One region of the Serratia sp. HNCC26DJ206 genome, then DNA from elsewhere that is predicted to be linked to it. Evidence: predicted binding sites of a transcription regulator. Region 1 holds the regulator's gene; each other region holds the start of a gene.
The links. Region 1 encodes ArgR, which controls arginine synthesis, uptake and breakdown. Its sites were predicted from a motif close to ANTGAATAAAAATACANT; they were not measured.
Positions count from the first base shown of each region.

Region 2: the regulator ArgR is predicted to act here: its motif matches at 1,259-1,276, upstream of argC (N-acetyl-gamma-glutamyl-phosphate reductase).
Region 3: the regulator ArgR is predicted to act here: its motif matches at 1,537-1,554, upstream of argA (amino-acid N-acetyltransferase).

Region 1 covers NZ_JBXUGP010000021.1:5,595-8,875, reverse strand. The annotation lists gene mpl (UDP-N-acetylmuramate:L-alanyl-gamma-D-glutamyl-meso-diaminopimelate ligase) at 1-877, shown strand, start outside; gene yhcN (peroxide/acid stress response protein YhcN) at 1,070-1,333, opposite strand; gene argR (transcriptional regulator ArgR) at 1,738-2,208, opposite strand; gene mdh (malate dehydrogenase) at 2,674-3,281, shown strand, end outside.
Region 2 covers NZ_JBXUGP010000030.1:16,644-19,924, reverse strand. The annotation lists gene argE (acetylornithine deacetylase) at 61-1,206, opposite strand; gene argC (N-acetyl-gamma-glutamyl-phosphate reductase) at 1,422-2,426, shown strand; gene argB (acetylglutamate kinase) at 2,445-3,218, shown strand; gene AC2A1E_RS18965 (argininosuccinate synthase) at 3,245-3,281, shown strand, end outside.
Region 3 covers NZ_JBXUGP010000016.1:74,611-77,891, forward strand. The annotation lists gene recD (exodeoxyribonuclease V subunit alpha) at 1-150, shown strand, start outside; gene argA (amino-acid N-acetyltransferase) at 178-1,503, opposite strand; gene amiC (N-acetylmuramoyl-L-alanine amidase AmiC) at 1,733-2,983, shown strand; tRNA gene AC2A1E_RS12435 (tRNA-Met) at 3,077-3,153, opposite strand; tRNA gene AC2A1E_RS12440 (tRNA-Met) at 3,216-3,281, opposite strand, start outside.

The sequences.
Region 1 (3,281 bases):
CAAACGCTCCAAATTTGTGCATTACAGCCCGCGTACGCTGATCATGAACAACCTGGAGTTCGATCATGCAGACATTTTTGACGATCTGAAAGCGATCCAGAAGCAGTTCCACCACCTGGTGCGTCTGGTACCGGGGAAAGGCAAAATCATTCTGCCGGACAATGACGCGCATCTGAAACAGGTGATGGCGATGGGATGCTGGAGTGAACAGGAGTTGGTCGGCGATGAAGGGGCCTGGCGCGCGCACAAGTTGACCCCAGATGCCAGCCATTACGAAGTTTTCCTCAATGGCGATAAGGTCGGTGAGGTTAACTGGGCGCTGGTGGGTGAACACAATATGCATAATGGCCTGATGGCGATTGCGGCAACCCGCCACGTCGGCGTACAACCCGCCGATGCCTGCCGCGCGTTGGGTGATTTCATCAATGCTCGCCGTCGCCTGGAACTGCGTGGCGAAGCCAACGGCGTGACGGTCTATGATGATTTTGCGCATCATCCTACCGCTATTCTTGCCACGCTGGCCGCGCTGCGTGGCAAAGTGGGGGGCACCGCGCGTATTCTGGCGGTATTGGAGCCCCGTTCCAACACCATGAAGATGGGGATCAGCAAAAACGATCTGGCCCCTTCGTTGGGGCGTGCTGATGAAGTGTTCCTGTTCCAGCCGCATCACATTCCTTGGCAGGTCGCCGAAGTGGCTGACGCCTGTGTGCAAACGGCGCACTGGAGTGCCGATCTCGAGACGTTAGTGGAGATGATCGTCAAAACGGCGCAGCCGGGTGACCATATTCTGGTGATGAGCAACGGCGGATTTGGCGGTATTCATGACAAACTGCTGGCGGCGTTGGCTAAAAAGGCCGAGCCGAAAGAAGCCTACTGACGCGTTTTCCCCATCATTTATCACGAGAGGGCCGCGAAAGCGGCCTTTTTTACGCCGATAAAAAAGCCCTCGCGAGCGAGGGCAATAGGGTTCGTCGAATAGGACGACGAGGTTTTCTAGGAAACCGGCATTTATCTCAGAACTCGGCAGTGGCAGTGACGAGGGGGTTCAGCAAATGCGTTTTCTTAGTGATTACTTGTAAATTTCAGCAGTGGCGTGGAAGTTGCCTTCGTTGCGTGCTTCGATCACACGATACGAGGTTGCCCCTTTAGCATCAGCTTTGGCAGACAGCGCCTGACGGATATCAGAAGGTGCTGCACCGACACCGCTGACGGTGATGGTACCTACGGATTGCAATTTTTCGGCCTGCGATGCATCAATGGATTGTGCTGCAAAAGAGCCAAAAGAAAGCATAGAGAGAAGGCTGATTGCTGCAACGGTGGTTTTAATTTTCATGATTAATCCTCTTTGTATTCTTTTATCAGTTCCAATGAACTGTGATTTACGTCACGAAAATGAGTATACATCTAGTAACTACAAAAATTAATAGCCCGCTAACAATTTCTAGTGAAACTTTATTCGTTCATCACTATTTTTAAGAATCTAATGGAATAAAAAGCGATGATAAAATGAGCTGTTGATGTTAAATTTATGTAATTTCAACAGGCTAAGTGCCTTTGACTAAAAGTGCGGAATATCACAGATACTACTGATTGCTCACGCGAGAATGTCATTGAAATGTGCTGCAAGTCGGCAAATAAGCAGTTTTAAACGTTGGAGGGTAGGTCGGGCGAGAGCGTTATGGCGAGAGAACGTTAACAAAATACGGCCGTCAGCCCTATTTTGTTAACGGAATAGCATCACAGTTCTTGTTCGAACAACGTAAGAATGGCTTCAAACAGTTGGCGTGCGGTAAATGTGCTGGCTGGAGTCACGAAGATCGTATCATCACCGGCGATAGTGCCGAGGATCCCTTCGGATTTGCCTAGGGAATCCAGCAAGCGCGCAATTAACTGCGCGGCACCTGGGCTGGTATGGATCACCACGATGGCATCATTGTGATCGACATCCAGCACCAGATTCTTCAGCGGGCTGGTGGTGGTGGGCACACCGAGTTCCGCCGGAAGGCAATACACCATCTCCATTTTGGCATTGCGTGTGCGCACCGCGCCGAACTTGGTCAGCATGCGAGACACTTTGGATTGGTTAATGTTCTCGAAGCCTTCTTCTTGCAGCGCCAAAACGATCTCGCCTTGAGAACTGAATTTTTCTTCTTTCAATAACGCTTTGAACGCTTTGATCAGATCTTCCTGCTTTGCGGGATTACGCATTCTGCACCGTGGAATGTTGACAATGGATGTGATTATTATGCATATAAATGAATTTTTATGCAATATTGACGTGTCGAGATAAAAGAGTAATGCGCGGAAAATAAGGAAGGGCCGGGATTTTAACAAAATCCGCGCCTCATGAATATGCCCGTTGGGCGTGGGAAACGAGTCAGCTCCCCGGTAAAGAAAATGTTATTAAAATGATGTTGTTCTGATGTTATGTAAGGGTGTAATGTAACCGCCGGTTAACTCGCCCGTGAAGAACCTCGCACTATTTTCGATTAGTGTGCGCTATGCCCTTAATGCGTAAGCTATTTAATCTAAAATGATCGCGACATCGGCCATTTTATTGCGCCAGCTCTAAAACCGACTGTTAATAGGTTGTTTTTAAAGGTGTAATAAATTAAGGTCCGAGACCAAAGAATTCACGGCGCTTTTATATTTAAGATAATAAAGGAGTATAGGATGAAAGTTGCAGTTCTCGGTGCTGCTGGCGGTATCGGCCAGGCCCTCGCCCTTCTACTCAAAACCCAGCTTCCTTCAGGTTCTGAACTCACCCTCTACGACATTGCCCCTGTTACCCCAGGCGTTGCCGTTGACTTAAGCCACATCCCAACCGCAGTTAAAATTAAAGGCTTCAGTGGTGAAGATGCAACTCCTGCGCTGCACGGTGCCGATGTGGTGCTGATTTCTGCCGGTGTTGCTCGTAAGCCTGGTATGGATCGTTCAGATCTGTTTAATGTGAACGCCGGTATCGTGCGTAACCTGATCGAGCAAGTGGCTAAAACCTGCCCGAAAGCCTGCATTGGTATCATCACCAACCCGGTGAATACCACGGTAGCGATTGCCGCAGAAGTGCTGAAGAAAGCCGGTGTTTACGACAAGAACAAACTGTTTGGCGTCACTTCGCTGGATATTATCCGTTCCAACACCTTCGTGGCTGAGCTGAAAGGTAAAAAGCCGGAAGAGCTGGAAGTGCCGGTTATCGGTGGTCACTCTGGCGTGACCATTCTGCCACTGCTGTCGCAGATCCCTGGCGTGAGCTTTACCGCGCAGGAAGTGGCTGATCTGAC
Region 2 (3,281 bases), on a different contig from region 1:
CTTATCGGCTTAATTTTCTGCACCTGAAGAGTAGGGAAACTCCCTACTCCTAACGTGTTTTTATTGCTGGCAGAAGTGATCGACCAGTTGCCCCAGCAGCTTGCGGGTGGGTTCGATAAACGCCGTGTCGAGGTATTCATCTGGCTGATGCGCCTGGTTGATTGAACCCGGCCCCAGCACCAGCGTTGGGCACACTTCCTGTACGAATGGCGCTTCGGTGCAGTAGTTGACCACTTCGGTACGTGAACCCAGCAGTTTCTCAATCACCGCCACCATATGGTGATCGGTTGGGCACTCGTAGCCCGGGATCGGCGGATGCAGCTCATCAATTGACAAGCGCCCAGGCCAGCGCTGGCTGACTGGTGCCAGTGCCTCGTGCAGCAGTTCATTGATGTTATCCAGCGTCATACCCGGCAGCGGGCGGATATCCATATGCAGTTCACAGCAGGCGCAGATACGGTTGGCCGCATCTCCACCGCTGATATGGCCGAAGTTCATGGTGGGATAAGGCACGGCAAACGCCGGGTTGTTGTAGCGCTCTTGCAGCGTTTTGCGCAGTTCCATCAAATGCCCGATGGATTCATGCATCAGATCGATTGCGTTGACGCCGCGTGCCGGATCGCTCGAATGGCCCGATTGACCCACGATGCGGATAGCATTGGAGATATGGCCTTTGTGCGCGCGCACCGGTTTCAGCGACGTTGGTTCACCGATAATGGCAAAGTCCGGGCGGATTTTGGTGGAGGCGGCGAAATAGCGCGCTCCGGCCATGGTCGTTTCTTCGTCTGCGGTGGCCAGAATGTACAGCGGCTTGGTCAGCTTGCTGGCATCAATATCCCGTACCGCGTCCAGAATAAAGGCGAAGAAGCCTTTCATGTCGGCGGTGCCCAGCCCGTACAGTTTGTTGTCGTGCTCGGTCAGGGTGAACGGATCGCGCGTCCAGCGGCCTTCATCGTAAGGCACGGTGTCGGTATGGCCCGCCAGCAGCAGGCCGCCGCTGCCCGTGCCAATGCTGGCCAGCAGGTTAAATTTATTGCGCGTATCCGGTACTGGCTGCACGTCAACGCGGAAGCCTAAATCGGCGAACCAACCGGCCAGCAAGTTGATTAATGCTTCATTACTATGATCGAGGGCACCATCGGTGGCGCTGATCGACTTCGTTCTGATCAACGCCCGGTACAGCTCAATAAATGGGGGTAATTTCATCTTCACTGTTGACAGCCTTTGGTTAGGATAGTATCAATATTCATGCATTTATTCTGAATAAAAATACATTAAGCTGGAGCGTAAGGGAATACGAACCCTGGATGTTGATAAAACATCAACGCTCGACCACGTGGGTGAACGGCGCAACAACGCGACCAAGCCCTGCTGACGGGGCGCAAGTGCCTCTACTTTAAGCCAAAAAGGTGAAAGGCCACATGTTGAATACGCTGATTGTTGGAGCCAGCGGTTACGCCGGAGCGGAGCTCACGGCTTATCTGAATCGCCACCCACACATGAACATAACCGCTTTAGCGGTTTCAGCGCAAAGTGCAGATGCAGGAAAATTACTTTCTGAGCTGCATCCGCAGTTAAAAGGCATCGTTGATCTGCCGTTGCAGCCGCTGGTGAACGTGGCGGAAGCGGCAAAAGGGATCGACGTGGTGTTCTTGGCAACGGCACACGAAGTCAGCCACGATATTGCCCCAGAGTTTTTAGCGGCAGGCTGCGTGGTGTTCGATCTCTCAGGTGCGTTCCGCGTGCAGGACACCGATTTTTATCGCCAATATTATGGCTTTGAACATCAGCATGCTGACTGGCTGGCCAAGGCGGTATACGGTCTGGCGGAGTGGCAGAGCGAAAAAATCAAAGAAGCACAGCTGATCGCCGTGCCGGGTTGCTACCCAACCGCGGCTCAGTTGACGCTGAAACCGCTGATCGACAAACAACTGCTGAATCTGGACCAATGGCCAGTAATCAACGCCGTCAGCGGCGTCAGCGGTGCCGGGCGTAAAGCCAGCGTCACCACCAGCTTCTGCGAAGTCAGCCTGCAACCTTACGGCCTGTTCAACCATCGTCACCATCCAGAAATCACCGCGCATTTGGGCATCCCGGTGATCTTTACGCCGCATCTGGGTAGTTTCCCGCGGGGTATTCTGGAAACCATCACCTGCCGCCTGAAAACGGGCGTCACCGCGCAGGATGTGGCAGCGGCCTATCACGCGGCTTACGACGATAAACCGCTGGTGCGGTTGTACGACAAGGGTGTGCCAGCGCTGAAGTCGGTGGTGGGCCTGCCGTTCTGCGATATCGGTTTTGCCGTGCAGGGCGAGCATCTGATCGCCGTCGCAGCGGAAGACAATCTGTTGAAAGGTGCAGCCGCTCAGGCGGTGCAGTGCCTGAATATCCGTTTTGGGTTCCCGGAAACCCAATCATTAATTTAAATCAGCGTGAGCAAAGCGATGAACCCATTAATTATCAAACTCGGTGGTGTGTTACTGGACAGTGAAGAAGCGCTGGAGCGCTTGTTTACCGCGCTGGATATCTATCGCCAGGAACATCAGCGCCCGCTGGTGATCGTCCACGGCGGCGGTTGCGTGGTGGATGAACTGATGAAGCAACTTTCTCTGCCCGTGGTGAAGAAGAACGGCCTGCGCGTCACGCCTGCCGATCAGATCGACATCATTACCGGTGCTCTAGCCGGTACTGCCAACAAGACTCTGCTGGCGTGGGCGGTTAAACACAAGATCAGTGCGGTTGGGCTGAGCCTGGCCGACGGCGGCAGCGTTGCCGTAACCCAGCTCGACCCGGCGTTGGGCCACGTTGGCAATGCACAGCCAGGTTCGCCTGCGCTGCTCAATACGCTGCTGGCGGCTGGCTATCTGCCGGTGATCAGTTCCATCGGCATTACCGCCGAAGGCCAACTGATGAATGTGAATGCCGATCAGGCCGCCACAGCGCTGGCCGCAACCTTAGGTGCAGATTTGATCCTGCTGTCGGATGTCAGTGGCATTCTCGACGGTAAAGGGCAGCGCATCGCGGAAATGACGGCGCAAAAAGCAGAACAACTGATTGCTCAGGGCATCATTACTGATGGTATGGTAGTGAAGGTGAACGCGGCACTGGATGCAGCGCGTACCCTTGGCCGCCCGGTGGATATCGCCAGCTGGCGCAATGCCGAAAAGCTTCCTGCTCTGTTTAATGGTGTGTCGATTGGCACCCGGATCCTCGCTTAAATTTAGAATTAAAAAGGAATAACACAATGCAAAACAAAGGCATCAAGAAAATCGTTCTGGCGT
Region 3 (3,281 bases), on a different contig from region 1:
GTGTTGACCCGTGAGCTGGTATATACCGCCATCACCCGTGCACGTAAGCAGCTTTCGCTTTACGCCACGGATAAGGTTTTGCTGAGCGCCATCCGCACGCCAACTCAACGCCGCAGTGGGTTGGCAGAACGGTTGCAGGCAGGGGAATAGGCGCTGTGATACAGCGCCCGTAAACGCTTACAGATCGGCCAGCAGGATTTTTGAACGGCGCTGATAGTTGTACAGCGCCTGTTTCTGCATTGGCAGAACGTCCACTTCCGCCGGTGTAAAGCCACGTTCCTGGAACCAGTGAATGCTGCGGGTGGTCAACACAAACAGCTTCTGCAAGCCCATTTGCCGTGCCTGGCTTTCTACCCTTTGCAGCAGCATTTCGCCACGCGACGAACTGCGGTAATCCGGGTGGACTGCCACACAGGCCATTTCACCAATTTTCTCTTCCAAGAATGGATAGAGTGCCGCACAGGCGATCGTCAGGTTATCGCGCTCGATAATCGTGAACTTGTCGATCTCCATTTCCAGCTGTTCCCGCGAACGGCGCACCAGAATGCCTTGCTGCTCCAGCGGGCGAATCAGCTCGAGTATGCCACCGATGTCGTTGATCGTCGCACGACGTACCTGTTCTGCGCTCTCCATGACGATCTGAGTACCGATACCGTCGCGTGAGAACAGTTCCTGCACCAGCGCCCCGTCTTCCTGATAGCTGATCAGGTGGCTGCGGCGTACGCCGCTGCGGCAGGCTTTGACCGCACCGCGCAGGAAACGCACGGTGCCAGAGTAGTAATCGCCGGTTGCTTCCAGTTGCTCAATGCGTTTTTGCGCATCGTTGGGGAACAGTTCGGGTGCGATCTGCCCCTCTGCGTTAGCCACCCCTTGCGATGAGCAGAAACCAATCATTTTTTCTGCCTTCAGTTTGATGGCTAACTGCGTGGCTACCTCTTCAGAAGTCAGATTGAAGCTCTCACCGGTAACGGAAACCGCCACCGGGCCAATCAGCACAATTGCATTGCTGTCGAGCTGGCGATGGATGGCTTCTTCATCGATGCGGCGGATACGGCCGCTGTGACAATAGTCAACGCCATCATCCACACCGAGCGGTTGGGCAATGATAAAGTTGCCGCTTACCACGTTGATGTGCGCCCCTTGCAGCGGTGTGTTGTTCAGGCTCATGGAGAGCCGTGCAGTGATATCCAGTTGCAGCAGGCCAGCAGCCTGTTTGACCAGCTCCAGCGCATGGGCATCGGTAACGCGGGTATGCTTGTGATAAATCGGTTCGTAATTGTGCTGCGCCAGATTACTGTCAATCTGCGGCCGTGCACCATACACCACCACCAGACGGATCCCCAAGCTGTGCAAGAGCCCGATATCATTGACGATACTGGAGAAATTTTCATGCTCAATGGCTTCCCCACCCAGCATGATGACAAACGTCTTGCCACGGTGAGCATTAATATAGGGAACTGAGTGACGGAATCCTTGGACCAGCTCTGTGCTACGTTCCTTCACGGCAAAACCTCTTTTGCATATTTATACGGTATTTTTGTATTTTTATTCTTTTATTGCCCCGATGGCAAGCAGGAATTTGCGTGGCGATCTTGGTTAACTCAGTTATTTCATTAACAAATTGAAAAAACATAAAAAGATTTCCTAATGACAGCCACGAATGGATTGGTTAAAGTTTTTGCCATTCTCACTTTTGGGTGTTTTCTTAAATCTTTATCGCCGCTGGAGCCGCATGACTAACGCTAACCACAATCCAGGCCGCCGTCGTTTGTTACAGGGGGTTGCCGCAACCTGGTTGCTGAGTGTGAGCCGCGTAGGTTTTGCCGCCGCTGCGAATGTGATTGCCGTTCGCGTCTGGCCTTCCTCGACCTACACCCGCGTGACGTTGGAATCCAGCGTGCCGCTGAAATACCAACAGTTTGCGCTTGCCAATCCTGACCGCATCGTGATCGACATCGAAGGTGTTCACCTCAATAGCGTGCTCAAAGGGCTGGCCGGGCAGGTGCGCAAGGAAGACCCTTACCTGAAGCAGGCGCGCGTCGGCCAGTTCGATAAAAACACCATCAGGTTGGTGTTGGAGCTTAAGCAGAGCGTTAGCCCGAATATGTTTACCTTGGCGCCGGTGGCTGAATACCGCAATCGACTGGTGGTGGATCTCTATCCCACCAAGGGCGGCACCGGCGAAGAGTATGATCCGCTGCTGGCATTGCTGGAAGATTACAACAAAGGGGATCTGGAGCGATCGTTACCGGCGGAAGCGCCGCAGGCTGGTAAAGCAGGGCGCGATCGGCCGATGGTGATCATGCTGGATCCAGGGCACGGCGGTGAAGACCCTGGTGCAATCGGCAAAAATAAGACGCGTGAAAAAGATGTGGTGTTGCAGATTGCGCGCCGTCTTAGTGCGCTGATCAAGCGTGAGCCAAACATGAAAGTGTTTATGACGCGCAACGATGACGTGTTTATCCCGCTGAAGGTGCGCGTGGCAAAAGCCCGCAAGCAGCGCGCCGATCTGTTTGTCTCCATCCATGCCGATGCGTTTAGCAACCGCACAGCGCGCGGCTCTTCGGTTTTTGCCCTGTCGACCAAGGGCGCGACCAGCAATACCGCCAAATTTCTGGCGCAGACCCAGAACGCTTCCGATGAGATTGGTGGTGTAAGCAAGAGCGGTGACCGCTATCTGGATCATACGCTGTTTGATTTGCTGCAAACCGCCACCATCAATGACAGCCTGAAGTTCGGCAAGGAAGTGCTCAGCCGAATGGGGAAAATTAATCCTTTGCACAAAAAAAGTGTCGATCAGGCCGGTTTTGCCGTGCTAAAGGCGCCGGATATCCCATCAATCCTGGTTGAAACGGCGTTTATCAGTAATATTGAGGAAGAACGCAAACTGCGTACCAGCCATTTTCAGCAGCAGATCGCGGAATCTATTCTGGCGGGGATTAAGGCTTACTTCGCCAACGGCGGGGCGCAGGCTCGTCACTAACCAGTAGGGCAGGATGCCCGGTTAATGGCCAGTTTCACAAACTCCAGATACAAAAAAACACCAGTTAAGGTGCTTGTTCGTGGTTATCAAGATTGGTTGCGGAGGCCGGATTTGAACCGACGACCTTCGGGTTATGAGCCCGACGAGCTACCAGGCTGCTCCACCCCGCGTCCGTCTTGATACTGATATTATCGAACCCACTTTCATGTGATACCGCTGGTACAGTATCGGCTGGTTGCGGGGGCCGGATTTGAACCGACGACCTTCGGGTTATGAGCCCGACGAGCTACCAGGCTGC